DNA from 2 places in the Pantoea dispersa genome. Region 2 is predicted to be linked to the other one. Evidence: predicted binding sites of a transcription regulator. Region 2 holds the regulator's gene; the other holds the start of a gene.
What was found. Region 2 encodes CRP, which controls carbon source genes, mostly activating them, when cyclic AMP is high. Its sites were predicted from a motif close to ATGTGANNNNNNTCACAT; they were not measured.

Region 1 (7,374 bases), 1.8 Mb from region 2:
CCAGCGGCATATCCTGTACGTCATAGCCCGGCATACGGTGCACCACGCCAGAGGCGGCGTTGATCAGTCCCGGCAGGGTAATGGCGATAGCGGTGAGACGCTCAAGTTTTTGCTGATGGCGAATGAAAAAGGCGTTGACCAGCTCCTGCAGCGTCTGCAGTAGCGGCGTGTCGGCGCTGGCGGGCAGCGGCAGGCGATCTTCCTGTAGCGCGCGGCTGCTGAGATCGCGCAGCGTCAGGGTGATGAACCCCGGCTGGAGGCGAACAGCCAGATAGTGCCAGGCCAGGGTATCGAGGATCAGCCCTATCGCCGGCCGTCCGCGACTGCCTGGCTCCTGAAACTCGGTCTCCTGCACCAGATGCGCATCCAGCATTTCGCGCACAATTTTGGTGATGCTGGCCGGGGCCAGCTGGGCACGTTTCGACAGCTCAATCCGCGAAATCGGACCGTAATGGTCAATCAGACGATACACTGCACCGGCATTGGTCTGTTTTATTTGGTCAATATGGCCAGGCTGACTGTCCAGATTCACGCCCTGCTCCCGGATATTTTCGCGCTTCTAAATAAACAGCAGCTATGGTGATGCAGATTGGCGCGCAGCGTCAAATATTTGATTAGAAATGTGATTTATCGCACACAAAGAACGCGGTTTTCTGTACCCGCGGGTTCATTCCTCGGCATTGTGCAGCAGCAGCGCCATCATATTGCTCATCTGCGCACTCGGCTGGCGCAGCGCTGACCACACCAGCCACACCTCAGAAATGGCATCGCTTTCCTGTAGCGGAATCCAGGCGACTTCCGCCAGTCGCGCGCGGGCAAACGAGGCGGGTAAAATCGACACGCCCAGCCCGGTTGCCACCAGACCGAGTATCGTCATGGCTTCACCCACTTCCTGGGTAATGTAAGGTTTGATTTGGTAGCGATGCAGCAGCGCCAGAATTTCACCGTACAGGGCCGTGCCGCCCTGCGCATCAAAGAAAACAAAAGGTTCGCTGGCTAACGCCCGGATGCTAATCGACGTCGTCTGTGCCAGCGGATGGGCGTGGTGCACCACTGCGCACAGCGGTTCACGCAGCAACAGGCGGTGCTGAAGATCCTCCGGCAGCGGCGTATTGCGCATGACGCCCAGGTCGAGTCGCCCTTCGTGCAGCGGCGCCAGCTGCTGCCGCGTGTTGTACTCCTGCATCTGAATATGCACGTCCGGCCAGCGCTGCCGATAGTGATACAGCGCATCCGACACCAGTCCGGTAAACGGCGCCGAGGAGGTAAAGCCGATGCGCAGCTCTCCCTGCTGACCGTGATGAATGCGCGCCGCGCGCCCGGTCGCCTGTTCCACCTGCAATAAAACCGCGCGCGCATCCTGTAAAAACGACTGGCCGGCCGGCGTGAGCTGTACGCTGCGATTAGTGCGGGTCAGCAGCTGCGCGTCCAGTGCCTGTTCCAGTTGCAGGATCTGCTGACTGAGCGGCGGCTGAGAAATGTGTAGCCGCTGCGCGGCGCGGCCAAAGTGCAGCTCTTCCGCAACGGCAATAAAGTAGCGCAGATGGCGCAGCTCAATCATCATATCTTAAACGTCTCATTTGAGATTATTAATATATTGTACAACCTATTTAGCCTTTCCTACAGTATTCAGACATTTGCTGAATTGAGGATGTACTGTGAGTCGCTCTTCCCAGGCTGTGACGCTTGATGAGGACAGCTTGTCCACGAAGCCTGTCACCGCCGATACCGCTACTGAATGGATTGAACGTGGATCGCCGCAGTTTTTGCGCGTGACGCTGGCGCTGTTCTCTGCCGGTCTTGCCACTTTCGCCCTGCTCTATTGCGTACAACCGATTCTGCCGGTGCTGTCACAGCAGTTTGGCGTGACGCCTGCCGAAAGCAGTATTTCGCTGTCGCTCTCCACCGGGCTGATGGCGCTGGGCCTGCTGTTCACCGGCCCGCTGTCAGATGCGATTGGACGTAAATCGGTAATGGTGACCGCGCTGATGCTGGCGGCGATTTGTACGCTGATCTCCGCCACCATGAGCAGCTGGCAGGGGATTCTGCTGATGCGCGCGCTGACCGGTCTGTCGCTCAGTGGCGTCGCGGCGGTGGGCATGACTTACCTGAGCGAAGAGATGCATCCGCGGGTCATCGCCTTCTCCATGGGGCTGTACATCAGCGGTAACTCGATTGGCGGCATGAGCGGTCGTTTACTCTCCGGTGTACTGACCGACTTTTTCTCGTGGCGTATTGCCATTGGCGTCATTGGCTGCTGTGCGCTGGCTGGCGCGCTGATGTTCTGGAAAATTCTGCCTGCGTCGCGCCATTTTCGCCCTGCCTCGCTGCGGCCACGCAGTCTGCTGATCAACTTCCGCCTGCACTGGCGCGACAAAGGGTTGCCGCTGCTGTTTGCCGAAGGCTTTCTGCTGATGGGCGCGTTTGTCACGCTGTTTAACTACATCGGCTACCGTCTAATGAGCGCGCCGTGGTCACTGAGCCAGGCGGTGGTCGGGCTGCTGTCCGTGGTATATCTCACCGGTTCGTGGAGCTCGCCAAAAGCCGGCGCGATGACCAGCCGCTTTGGTCGCGGTCCGGTGATGACGGGCGCCACGGCGATCATGCTGGCCGGTCTGCTGCTGACCGCCTTTAATTCGCTGTGGCTGATTCTGCCGGGCATGATGCTGTTCACTGCCGGCTTCTTTGCCGCCCATTCGGTGGCCAGCGGCTGGATTGGACCGCGTGCGCGCCGGGCGAAAGGCCAGGCATCATCACTTTACCTGTTCAGCTACTACGTGGGCTCCAGCGTGGCCGGCACCCTCGGCGGCGTATTCTGGCACCGCTACGGCTGGCCGGGCGTGACCCTGTTTATCAGCGCCCTGCTGGTGCTGGCACTGCTGGTTGGCCTGCGTTTACAGGGCCGCAAACTGTAATACCCTTCATCGTTAGCGCGGGACCTCAGCGTCCCGCCTGCTCCGCTGGATTCGAATAATCAGGCATTCGCGCCGTACCACTTAAAACAAAATAGCAATTCATCGCTATAATTCGTTCTATTCCAATAATACATAGACTTATTTTTTACACAGCAATGAGGTAGTCAGATGGAGCTTTACTATTATGTCGATAAGCATGCCGGTTATAACGACAATCATGTGGTGCATGCGAAGGGCTGTCCGTTCCTGCCATCCGACGGCGGTCGTCGTTTTCTCGGGACTTTTTACACGCCCGGGGCCGCAATCCAGCAGGCGCGTAAATTTTACGCCACTGCGTTGGGCTGCGAACACTGCTGCCCGGTGGGCGTAAAAAAAAATCCGCCCCACAACTTTAGCGTGGCACTAAAGCATATGGCGTGACTCTGATAATCCTGGTCTGAACCGCACCCGCCCGCACGGTACCCGCCCTCAGCACGGCTAAGCGATTTTTCTATTACAGAAACACCTGACTTAGCCTGTGCTGGTACGGCAGACTCGCGGGCCGGCAGCACGCTGGCGCAGCAGCTCCCCATAACCGCAGGCTATTTACCACGCTCAGCGCGATAAGAAATATTCAGTGATAAAACCCGGGTTAACGGTTTTCATCGGCTGACTAATGCTCCACAATAGCGGAAATTTGTGATCGAGGTCACTTTACCGGGTGCGTTCCTGCCCCCTCACTCGTCGTGTAGCCGATTTGAATTCAATGCAATCAACAACCGTTTCCCGTAAAACAGCCTGGCTGCGCGTGGTGCTGCTGGCTATCGCTGCTTTTGTCTTCAATACCACCGAATTTGTGCCGGTTGGCCTGCTGTCGGACATCGCCAGCAGCTTTGCAATGAAAACCGCTGATGTCGGTATCATGCTGACCATCTATGCCTGGGTCGTGGCGCTGTTATCGCTGCCGTTAATGCTGCTGACGCGCAACGTCGAGCGCCGCCTGCTGCTGGCCATCCTGTTTATTCTGTTTGTTGCCAGCCACCTGTTATCGGCCGTAGCGTGGGATTTCACATCGCTGGTGCTGTCGCGCATTGGTATTGCGCTGGCGCACGCGGTGTTCTGGTCGATCACCGCCTCGCTGGCGATTCGCGTTGCGCCGGCCGGCAAGAAAACCCAGGCGTTGAGTATGCTGGCCACGGGCACGGCGCTGGCGATGGTGCTGGGCGTGCCGATTGGTCGTATTGTGGGTCAGTATCTGGGCTGGCGTACCACCTTTGGTATGATCGGCCTGTCAGCGCTGGTACTGCTGATTATGCTGGTGCGGATACTGCCGCGCCTGCCGAGTGAGCACACCGGTTCACTCAGCAGCGTGCCGATGCTGTTTCGCCGCCCGGCGCTGGTGGCGATGTACATTCTGGTCACCGTCGTGGTGACCGCGCACTACACCGCTTACAGCTATATCGAGCCGTTTATGCAGGTGGTAGCCAGCGCTGATGAGAACTTCACCACCCTGTTACTGCTGCTGTTCGGCTCAGCCGGCATTCTGGGCAGCATTCTGTTCAGTACGCTGGGCAATAAATTCCCGTCCGCGCTGCTGATCGCCGCCATTGCGCTGATTACCCTGTGTATGGGTCTGCTGGTGTTTGCTGCGGTACGCCCGGCAGCAATTACCGTGCTGAGTATTATCTGGGGAATGGCAATGATGATGATCGGCCTGGCGATGCAGGTGCGCGTGCTATCGCTGGCACCGGACGCCACCGACGTCGCCATGTCGCTGTTTTCCGGTATTTATAACATCGGCATCGGCGCAGGCGCGCTACTCGGTAACCAGGTCAGTCTGCATCTGCAGATGGCAGACGTGGGCAACGTAGGCGCAATCATTGGCCTGGCTGGACTGTTCTGGTGTATCGCCATTTTCCGCCGTTATCCGCAGCTGCGCTCCAACGGCTAGTGCGTTTGGCAGTTAGCGGCGCCCCTGGCGGCGCCGCTACTGACATGGACGGCTAAGGCAGGAAAAACATCTGCTGTAATGCTTTGCTCACCGGGCTGTTGTCAGGATTTGATGGCATCAGGTCACGCATTGACGCCCACCAGCTCTGACACACCTCAGTTTGCGCTACAGCCTGCCAGCGCGCTTCGGACTCAACCTCGACGCTGGCAAACAGCAGGTTGCGTTCAGCATCCAGCCAGATCGCGTAGTTATGGGCGCCATGCGCTTTCAGCGTCCGTTCCAGCTCCGGCCAGATTGGCGTGTGACGGCGCTGATACTCCGCATGGCAGTGCGCATAGACCTGCATGACGAACGCTTTACGCAACATCACTGCGCTCCGCCTGCAGCGCCGCCGGCCACGGCTTCACGTTAAAGCGTTCGCCCAGCGCAATCAGCTGTTCGGTGGTGATGCTCTGACGAATGCCGCCCATCGACAGCGCCATAACCACCACCTGCGATGACTTCTCAGCGGTATCAATCAGACCAAAGGTTTCGTCGAGCGTCGGTCCGGCGCCAAAGATTCCGTGGAAAGGCCACATCACCAGGCTATGACTGGCCATCGCTTCTGCCGTCGCCTGACCAATGCCATCGGTACCCGGTACCATCCAGGGCAAAATGCCGACGCCATCGGGGAACACCACCAGGCACTCGGTGCTGCCCTCCCACAGCAGGCGGGTAAAGCGCGCCGCATCCAGATCCACCACATAGCTGAGCGCCATAAAGTGGGTGGCGTGACAGTGCATAATCACCCGGTCCGCGCCGTGGCTCAGTGCCTTGCGTACGCTGTGTGACTGAAAGTGCGCCGCCAGCTCGGACGTTGGCAACCCTCCGTTGCTGAGCCCCCAGTGAATTTTGTACGACAGCCCTTTGTCATCCACCTGCAGCAGCACCAGACTGTCTGCCGGATCGAGCTGCACGTTGCGAAAGAACTTCCCGGAGCCGGTCACCAGGAACCAGTCGTTGGCCAGCGCGGGCGCCGGCTTGCTCAGTTCAATACAGCGCGGTGCCGGATAAAAATCGCTGGCATACGCGCTGACCTCTTCCGGCAACAGACGCAGACTGACGTTGCCGCCGTTACGTTCATCCCAGCCTTTCAGCCACATGTCACTGGTGGCTTTAACCATGTCGCGCACAAACCACGCGGAGAGAATTGTTTGCATGAATCGATTCCTTAACGTTGACGCAGCACGTGTTGTTCGTAGTGACGGACTTCGCTCAGCCAGCTGGCATCGGCTGGCACATCGTGGCGCAGGCACCACGCTTCCCATACCGCCTGCCACGGCAGCGACTTCTGCTCTTCAAGCAGCGCCAGCCGGGCGGTGAAATCCCCATCACGCTCCCGCTGACGCAGCTGTTCGCCCGGCTCCAGCAGCGCCCGCAACAGGGCTTTTTGGGTATTGCGCGTACCGATCACCCAGGCGGCAATGCGGTTGATCGAGGCATCGAAGAAGTCGAGACCGATGTGCACCCTGTCGAACAACTTTTGACGGACGATCTCACAGGCAATCGCCTGGGTTTCATCATCCAGCAGCACCACGTGATCGCTGTCCCAGCGGACCGGACGGCTGACGTGCAACAGCAGGCGCGGCACAAACAGCATGGCGCTGGAGATTTTGTCGGAGATCACTTCGGTAGGATGGAAGTGGCCGGCATCCAGCGTCAGCGCGGTCTGGCGGCTGGTGGCGTAACCGAGGCAGAACTCACTGGAACCCACGGTGTAACTCTCCGCGCCAATGCCAAACAGTTTGCTTTCCACTGCATCAATGTGGTGCTGCGGATTCAGCGGTTCGCGGATGATCTCATCCAGCGCGCTGGCGAGACGCTGGCGCGGCGCGAGGCGATCGACGGTGAGATCTTTCATGCCGTCCGGCACCCAGATATTCATGACTGACGGCGTGCCCAACTGCTCGCCAAACCAGGCGGAAATACGGCGGCTGGCGGTGCAGTGGTCGATCCAGAACTGGCGAATGCCCGGATCGGCATGCGACAGCGTAAACCCGTCTGCGCTAAGCGCATGAGAAAAACAGGTTGGGTTAAAATCCAGCCCCAGCTTTCTGCTTTTCGCCCACTCCAGCCAGTTGCTGAAGTGCTGCGGCTCAATCGCATCACGTTCTACCGGGCGGTCGCTCTCAAGGTAGATGGCGTGCAGGTTGAGGCGTTTCGCACCGGGGATCAGCGACATCGCTTTGTCGAGATCGGCACGCAGTTCAACCGCGTTGCGCGCCCGCCCCGGATAGTTGCCGGTCGCCTGAATGCCGCCGGTGAGCGCCCCCTGCGGATTCTCAAACCCACGTACATCGTCGCCCTGCCAGCAGTGCATCGACACCGGAATGGTATCCAGTTGTGCCATCACCTGTTCCACATCTACCCCAATGGCGGCGTAGCGTTGTCTGGCCAGTTCAAAGGCCTGTTCAATAAGCTTTGTCATATGCAAGTTCCTTAGCAGGTAGGCTCAGCGCCGCAAAGCGAGCCTGATGGGCCGCAAAGACG
Region 2 (7,374 bases):
AGACAAGTACTATCCCAGGCTATTTTGATCGCCCGAGCGGCGAGCGCTTTACCCCGCTGCGCGGCTTCGGCAATGCGCATCTGCAAACGCTGCTGCCGCGCCTGCTGCGCCGGCGCGTCACGCTGCGCCCGCACTGGCAGCGCCTCGATCTGCCGGACGGCGACTTCGTCGATCTGGCGTGGAGCGAAGATCCGGCACAGGCACGTCACAAGCCGCGCATGGTGCTGTTCCACGGGCTGGAAGGCAGTTTCCGCAGCCCGTATGCCCATGGGCTGATGCAGGCGTGTCAGGCGCGCGGCTGGCTGGCGGTGATCATGCACTTCCGCGGCTGCAGCGGCGAGCCTAACCGTCTGCAGCGCATCTATCACTCCGGTGAAACTGAAGATGCGACCTATTTTCTGCACTGGCTGCAGCGCGAATGGGGCACGGTGCCAACGGCGGCGGTCGGCGTTTCGCTCGGCGGCAATATGCTGGCCTGTCTGCTGGGGCTGCAGGGCACGTCGGCCCCGCTGGATGCCGCGGTCGCCATCTCCGCGCCGCTGGCGCTGGAGCCGTGCAGCCAGAAGCTGGACGTGGGCTTTTCACGCTTTTATCAGCACTACCTGCTGACCCAGCTGAAGAAAAACGCCACGCGCAAACTGCGCGCCTGGCCGGGCACGCTGCCGGTCGATCTGACGCAGCTGCGCGCCTTCCGCCGGCTGCGTGAGTTTGATGATGCGATTACCGCCCGCGCCCACGGTTTTATTGATGCGCGCGACTATTATCAGCGCGCCAGCGCCATGCCATTGCTGACCGGCGTGCGCAAGCCGCTGCTGATCATCCATGCTAAAGATGATCCCTTTATGACCGATGCGGTGATCCCGCAGCCGCAGCAGTTGTCTGCCACAATTGAGTATCAGCTGACGCAGCAAGGCGGTCACGTCGGCTTCGTGAGCGGCAGCCTGCTGCGACCCAAAATGTGGCTGGAGCAGCGCGTGCCGGACTGGCTCTCAACTTATCTGGATATGTAATTGTGATTATTCCCTGGCAAGAACTCGACCCGACAACGCTGGAAAACCTGATAGAAAGTTTTGTGCTGCGTGAAGGCACCGATTATGGCGAGCAGGAGCGCAGCCTGACGCAGAAAGTGGCCGACGTGCGCCGCCAGCTCAAGCAGGGCGAGGTGGTACTGGTGTGGTCAGAATTGCATGAATCGGTCAATATTATGCCGCGGCGTGAATTTCGCGGCTAATGCGTCAGGCGGCAATTCGTGGTAACAATGCTCATCGCCGGACTTCACAGGGAGCGCTGTTATGTCAGCCAGGCATCCAGTCATAGCCGTTACCGGTTCCAGCGGCGCCGGAACCACCACCACCAGTCTCGCCTTCCGTAAAATTTTCCAGCAGCTGGATCTGCACGCGGCGGAAGTAGAAGGCGACAGTTTCCATCGCTATACCCGTCCGGAAATGGACATGGCGATTCGTAAGGCGCGCGACCTCGGGCGTCACATCAGCTACTTTGGCCCGGAAGCCAACGACTTCGGCCTACTGGAGCAGACTTTCCGCGACTATGGTCAGAGCGGACTCGGCCAGTCGCGCAAATATCTGCACACCTACGATGAAGCGGTGCCGTGGAATCAGGTGCCAGGCACGTTTACACCGTGGCAGCCGCTGCCGGAAAACACCGATGTGCTGTTCTATGAAGGCCTGCACGGCGGCGTGGTGACGCAGCAGCATAACGTGGCGGAACATGTCGATCTGCTGGTTGGCGTGGTACCGATTGTTAATCTGGAGTGGATTCAGAAACTGGTGCGCGACACCAGCGAGCGCGGCCATTCGCGCGAAGCGGTGATGGATTCGGTGGTGCGTTCGATGGAAGACTACATCAACTACATCACGCCGCAGTTTTCCCGCACGCACCTCAACTTCCAGCGCGTGCCGACCGTGGATACCTCGAACCCGTTTGCCGCGCGTGAGATCCCGTCGCTGGATGAGAGCTTTGTGGTGATCCATTTTCGCGGCCTGGAGGGCATCGCTTTTCCTTATTTACTGGCGATGATCCAGGGCTCGTTTATTTCCCACATGAATACGCTGGTGGTGCCGGGCGGCAAGATGGGACTGGCGATGGAGTTAATCATGACGCCGCTGGTGCAGCGGTTGATTGAAGGAAAACGCATTGAATAGCGCAGGCTAACGCGCCAGTTTCGCCGGGAGGTAATGAGATCGGGAGCGCAGGGCCGCGCTCCCGGCTGGATTACAGTTCGACGACTTCGTAGCTGTGCGTTATCTCGACGCCCTTGCCCAGCATGATCGCGACCGAGCAGTACTTCTCCGCGGACAGATCCACCGCGCGCGCCACCGCTTTATCGCTCAGCGCTTTGCCGCTGACAATAAAATGCAGATTGATATGCGTAAAAATGCGTGGCGCTTCTTCGCGGCGTTCTGAGGTCAGTTTGACTTCACAATCGGCGACATCGTTGCGCCCCTTTTGCAGAATCGACACCACGTCAATCGCGCTGCAGCCGCCCGCAGCCATCAACACCATCTCCATCGGGCTGGGCGCTTTATCACCGGAATTGCCGTCCATTAATACCTGATGACCGGATGAGGATTCTCCGAGAAAGGTCAGCCCTTCCACCCATTTCACTCGTGCCTGCATTATTCTTTCTCCTGAAGCGGCGGTTTTGCCGCCAGAGTACGCTTTCACCTGACAAACAGCAATGCAGACGCATCCCCCACCTGCTGAAGCGAGACAACAGGAGACAGGTTGCAAAAGCTATGCTACAAACAGTGCTGAAAATATTTTCGTCACGAAAGACGAAAGCGGGACGAATCAAAAGCATCGCTTACGAATCCACCCCCGAATAACTGTCCCTCACGGGAAACGCTGGACGATTTCACCGCCTGACAGGGAAAACTGCCCCCTGTATTTTGGGCACGATTACAACAGAGGATAATAGCGAATGGTTCTCGGCAAACCGCAAACAGACCCTACACTCGAATGGTTCCTGTCCCATTGCCATATTCACAAATATCCATCCAAAAGCACCCTCATCCATCAGGGTGAGAAAGCGGAAACGCTGTACTACATCGTGAAAGGTTCCGTCGCGGTACTGATTAAAGATGAAGAAGGCAAAGAGATGATTCTCTCCTACCTCAATCAGGGGGATTTCATCGGTGAGCTCGGCCTGTTTGAAGAGGGCCAGGAGCGTAGCGCCTGGGTACGTGCGAAAACCGCCTGCGAAGTGGCTGAAATTTCCTACAAAAAATTCCGTCAGCTGATTCAGGTCAATCCGGATATTTTAATGCGCCTGTCGGCGCAGATGGCGCGTCGCCTGCAGGTAACATCTGAAAAAGTCGGCAACCTTGCCTTCCTCGATGTGACCGGCCGTATCGCGCAAACGCTGCTCAACCTGGCGAAACAGCCTGATGCCATGACCCACCCGGACGGTATGCAGATTAAAATCACCCGTCAGGAGATTGGTCAGATCGTGGGCTGCTCACGCGAAACCGTGGGTCGTATCCTGAAAATGCTGGAAGATCAGAACCTGATCTCCGCACACGGCAAAACCATCGTCGTTTACGGCACCCGCTGATTTCTTCTCACCCACGGCGTGATGGCAACATCGCGCCGTTTCTGTTTACGATGAGCTGATGTGGCGTCGAATCATCTATCATCCGGAAGTTAACTATGCGCTGCGGCAAACGCTGGTGCTGTGCCTGCCTGTGGCGCTCGGCTGGCTGTTTGGCGATCTGCAAAAAGGGCTGCTGTTCTCCCTGGTGCCGGCCTGCTGCAACATCGCCGGTCTGGATACGCCACACAAGCGGTTCTTCAAACGGCTGATTGTCGGCGGCGCACTGTTCGCCAGCGGCAGTTTTCTGATTCAGTACCTCACGGCTTACGCTGTGCCGCTGCCGCTGATTCTGCTGGTGTTACCGCTGCTGGTGGGCGTGACCGGTGAAATCAGCCCGCTGCATGGCCGTTTGCTGCCCGGCACGCTGATCGCCGCCATCTTTACCTTAAGCCTCGTCGGCCGTATGCCTATGTGGGTCCCGCCGCTGCTGTATATCGGCGGGACGCTGTGGTACGGGCTGTTTAACTGGTTCTGGTTCTGGCTGTGGAAAGAGCAGCCGATGCGCGAGACCCTTAGCCTGCTGTACCGCGAGCTGGCCGATTACTGCGACGCCAAATACACCCTGCTGACGCAGCTGACCGATCCGGAAAAAGCGCTGCCGCCGCTACTGGCGCGCCAGCAGAAAGCGGTCGATCTGATCACCACCTGCTACCAGCAAATGCATATGCTGTCCGCCAGCCGTGATAACAGTCATAAACGCCTGACGCGCGCCTTTCAGGTTGCGCTCGATCTGCAGGAGCACATCTCGGTCAGCCTGCACCAGCCGGAAGAGGTGCAAAAGCTGGTGGAGCAGAGCCACGCCGAGGCGGTGATCCGCTGGAACGCGAAAATCATTTCGGCACGGCTGCGCGTGCTGGCCGATGCCATTCTCTATCACCAGCTGCCGGAACGCTTCCACATGGAGAAGCCGCTCGGCGCGCTGGAGAAAATTGCCCGGCAGCACCCGGATAATCCGGTCGGTAATTTCTGCCTCTACCATTTCAGCCGCATTGCGCGCGTGCTGCGCACGCAGAAGCCGCTGTATACCCGCGACCTGATGGCCGATCGCCAGCGCCGCCTGCCGCTGTTGCCGGCGCTGCGCAGCTACCTGTCGCTAAAATCTGCCGCGCTGCGGACGGCGGCGCGCTTCGCCGTGATGCTGATGTTCGGCAGCGCGCTGGCGCTGTTCTTCAATATTCCCAAGCCCTACTGGATTCTGATGACCATCATGTTTGTCAGCCAGAACGGCTACAGCGCCACGCGCGTGCGCATTCAGCACCGCGCGCTCGGCACCTTCGCCGGCTTGCTGATCGCCGCGGCGTCGCTGCGCTTTGCTGTTCCGGAGTCGATTGCCCTGCTGACCATGCTGGTCATCACGCTCGCCAGCTATCTGATCACGCGTAAATATTATGGCTGGTCGATGATTGGCTTTACCGTAACGGCGGTGTATTCGCTGCAGCTGCTGTCGCTGAACGGCGCGCAGTTTCTGCTGCCGCGCATGATGGATACGCTGATGGGCTGCCTGATTGCCTTCGCCGGCATGATCTGGCTATGGCCGCAATGGCAGAGCGGGCTGCTGCGCAATAACGCGCACGACGCGCTGGAAGCGTATCAGGAGGCGCTGCGCCTGCTGCTCGGTCCGGAGCAGGCGCCGGAGAAGCTGGCGTATCAGCGCGTCAAGGTTAACCAGGCGCACAACGCGCTGTTTAACTCGCTCAACCAGGCGTCCACCGAGCCGGGCTTTAACTTCCAGTATCTGAAAGATATGCGCCTGTGGGTGACTCACAGCCAGTTTATCGTCGAGCACATCAACGCCATGACCATTCTGGCGCGCGAGCACACCATGCTGACGCCAAAGCTGGCGGAGCGCTATTTGCAGTCCTGTGAAATCGCGCTGCAGCGCTGTCAGCAGCGGCTGGCTTACGACGGGCCGGGCAACGACAGCAATATTCTGGAAGCGCCGGAGAATCTGAATGAGGGGCCGGTGACGATTGTCGAACAGCATGTGAAGCGCATTCTGCAGCACCTCAATGTGATGCACACCATTTCTTCACTGGCGTGGAGCCAGCGCCCGCATCACGGCCGCTGGCTCAGCGTGCTGAAGCCGAAAGGTTAGTTCAGGACTTTCGCGATCGCCCGGGCGAAGCGCGCCATGCCTTCTGCGATATCGGTTGGCTCAATCACCAGCGACGGCACAAAGCGAATCACATCGCTGCCGGCGGTCAGTACCATCAGACCTTCAGCGGCGGAAGCGTTGAGGATATCGCGCGCTTTGCTGGCGTGCTGCGCGTTGAGTACGGCACCCAGCAGCAGCCCTTTGCCCCGAATTTCACTGAAGATATCGAACTGCTGATTGATCTTCTGCAGCGCCGAGACAAACTGCTCACGACGCGCGTCGACACCATTCAGTACCTCGGGCGTATTGATGATATCCAGCGCGGTTTCGGCAATCGCACAGGCCAGCGGGTTGCCGCCGTAGGTGGTGCCGTGCACGCCCGGCGCCATCACCGAGGCGATTTCATGAGTGGTCAGCATCGCGCTCACCGGGAAACCGCCGCCCAGCGCTTTAGCGGTGGTGATGATATCTGGCTTGATACCATAGTGTTCGTAAGCAAACAGCTTACCGCTGCGGCCCATGCCGCTCTGCACTTCATCCAGCACCAGCAGCGCGTTGTGCTGATCGCACAGCGCACGCAATCCCTGCATGAATTCCGGCGTTGCCGGCATCACGCCGCCTTCCCCCTGAATCGGCTCCACCACAATCGCGCAGGTGTGGTCGTCAATTACCGCCTTCACCGCGGCCAGATCGTTAAACGGCACATGGACGATATCCGCCGGCTTCGGGCCAAAGCCATCGGAGTATTTTGGCTGACCGCCCACCGAGACGGTGAACAGCGTGCGGCCGTGGAAGGCGTTGTGGAAAGCGATAATTTTGCTTTTGAACGGGCTGTGCTTTTTGCAGGCGTAGTAGCGCGCCAGTTTGAACGCCGCTTCGTTCGCTTCGGCACCGGAGTTACCGAAGAATACCCGCTCGGCGAAGGTCGCCGCGATCAGTTTACTGGCGAGGCGCAGCGCCGGCTCATTGGTGAACACGTTACTGGTGTGCCACAGGGTTTCGCCCTGGCTTTTCAGCGTTTCCACCAGCGCCGGATGACAATGGCCAAGCGCAGTGACCGCGATACCACCGGAGAAGTCGATATACTCTTTGCCCTGCTGATCCCATACGCGGCTGCCTTTGCCTTTGACCGGCACAAACTGCGCAGGTGCATAAACAGGCAAAATAACGTTATCGAACGTTTCCCGGCTTACCGCTAGATTTTCCGCTGCCATTGATGACCTCATCGGGTTATTTGTTGAGCTGATGTGAAATTATAATCACAAAATATGCATAAAAAATCATGCAATGGCAAACGGAAGTTACGTATTGAGGAAATTCGCCAGCAGCTGATGCCCCTGCTCGCTGAGAATGCTCTCCGGATGGAACTGCACGCCCTCGAGCGGCAGCGTACGATGGCGGAAGCCCATGATCTCATCGGCAACGCCGTCGCGCAGGCTCCAGGCGGTGACTTCAAACTCAGGCGGCAGCGTGTCGCGCGCCACAATCAGCGAGTGATAGCGCGTGACGGTTAGCGGATTATTCAGGTTGCGGAACACGCCCTGGCCGGTGTGCTGCACCGCAGAGGTTTTGCCATGCATCACCTTGCGCGCGCGCACCACCTGCGCACCGTAGGCCTGGGCGATGGCCTGATGGCCCAGGCATACCCCGAGAACCGGCAACCGTC

Region 1: the regulator CRP is predicted to act here: its motif matches at 3,592-3,609, upstream of K7H94_RS09620 (sugar transporter).

The regions. Positions count from the first base shown of each region.
Region 1 covers NZ_CP082346.1:2,079,059-2,086,432, forward strand. The annotation lists gene mlc (sugar metabolism global transcriptional regulator Mlc) at 1-532, opposite strand, end outside; gene K7H94_RS09605 (LysR family transcriptional regulator) at 668-1,564, opposite strand; gene K7H94_RS09610 (MFS transporter) at 1,659-2,915, shown strand; gene K7H94_RS09615 (hypothetical protein) at 3,084-3,335, shown strand; gene K7H94_RS09620 (sugar transporter) at 3,661-4,845, shown strand; gene rhaM (L-rhamnose mutarotase) at 4,898-5,212, opposite strand; gene rhaD (rhamnulose-1-phosphate aldolase) at 5,202-6,044, opposite strand; gene K7H94_RS09635 (L-rhamnose isomerase) at 6,056-7,312, opposite strand; gene rhaB (rhamnulokinase) at 7,296-7,374, opposite strand, start outside.
Region 2 covers NZ_CP082346.1:291,970-299,343, reverse strand. The annotation lists gene K7H94_RS01330 (hydrolase) at 1-1,010, shown strand, start outside; gene K7H94_RS01325 (YheU family protein) at 1,013-1,231, shown strand; gene K7H94_RS01320 (phosphoribulokinase) at 1,293-2,162, shown strand; gene K7H94_RS01315 (OsmC family protein) at 2,233-2,637, opposite strand; gene crp (cAMP-activated global transcriptional regulator CRP) at 2,942-3,574, shown strand; gene K7H94_RS01305 (YccS/YhfK family putative transporter) at 3,633-5,708, shown strand; gene argD (bifunctional acetylornithine/succinyldiaminopimelate transaminase) at 5,705-6,922, opposite strand; gene K7H94_RS01295 (aminodeoxychorismate synthase component II) at 7,010-7,374, opposite strand, start outside.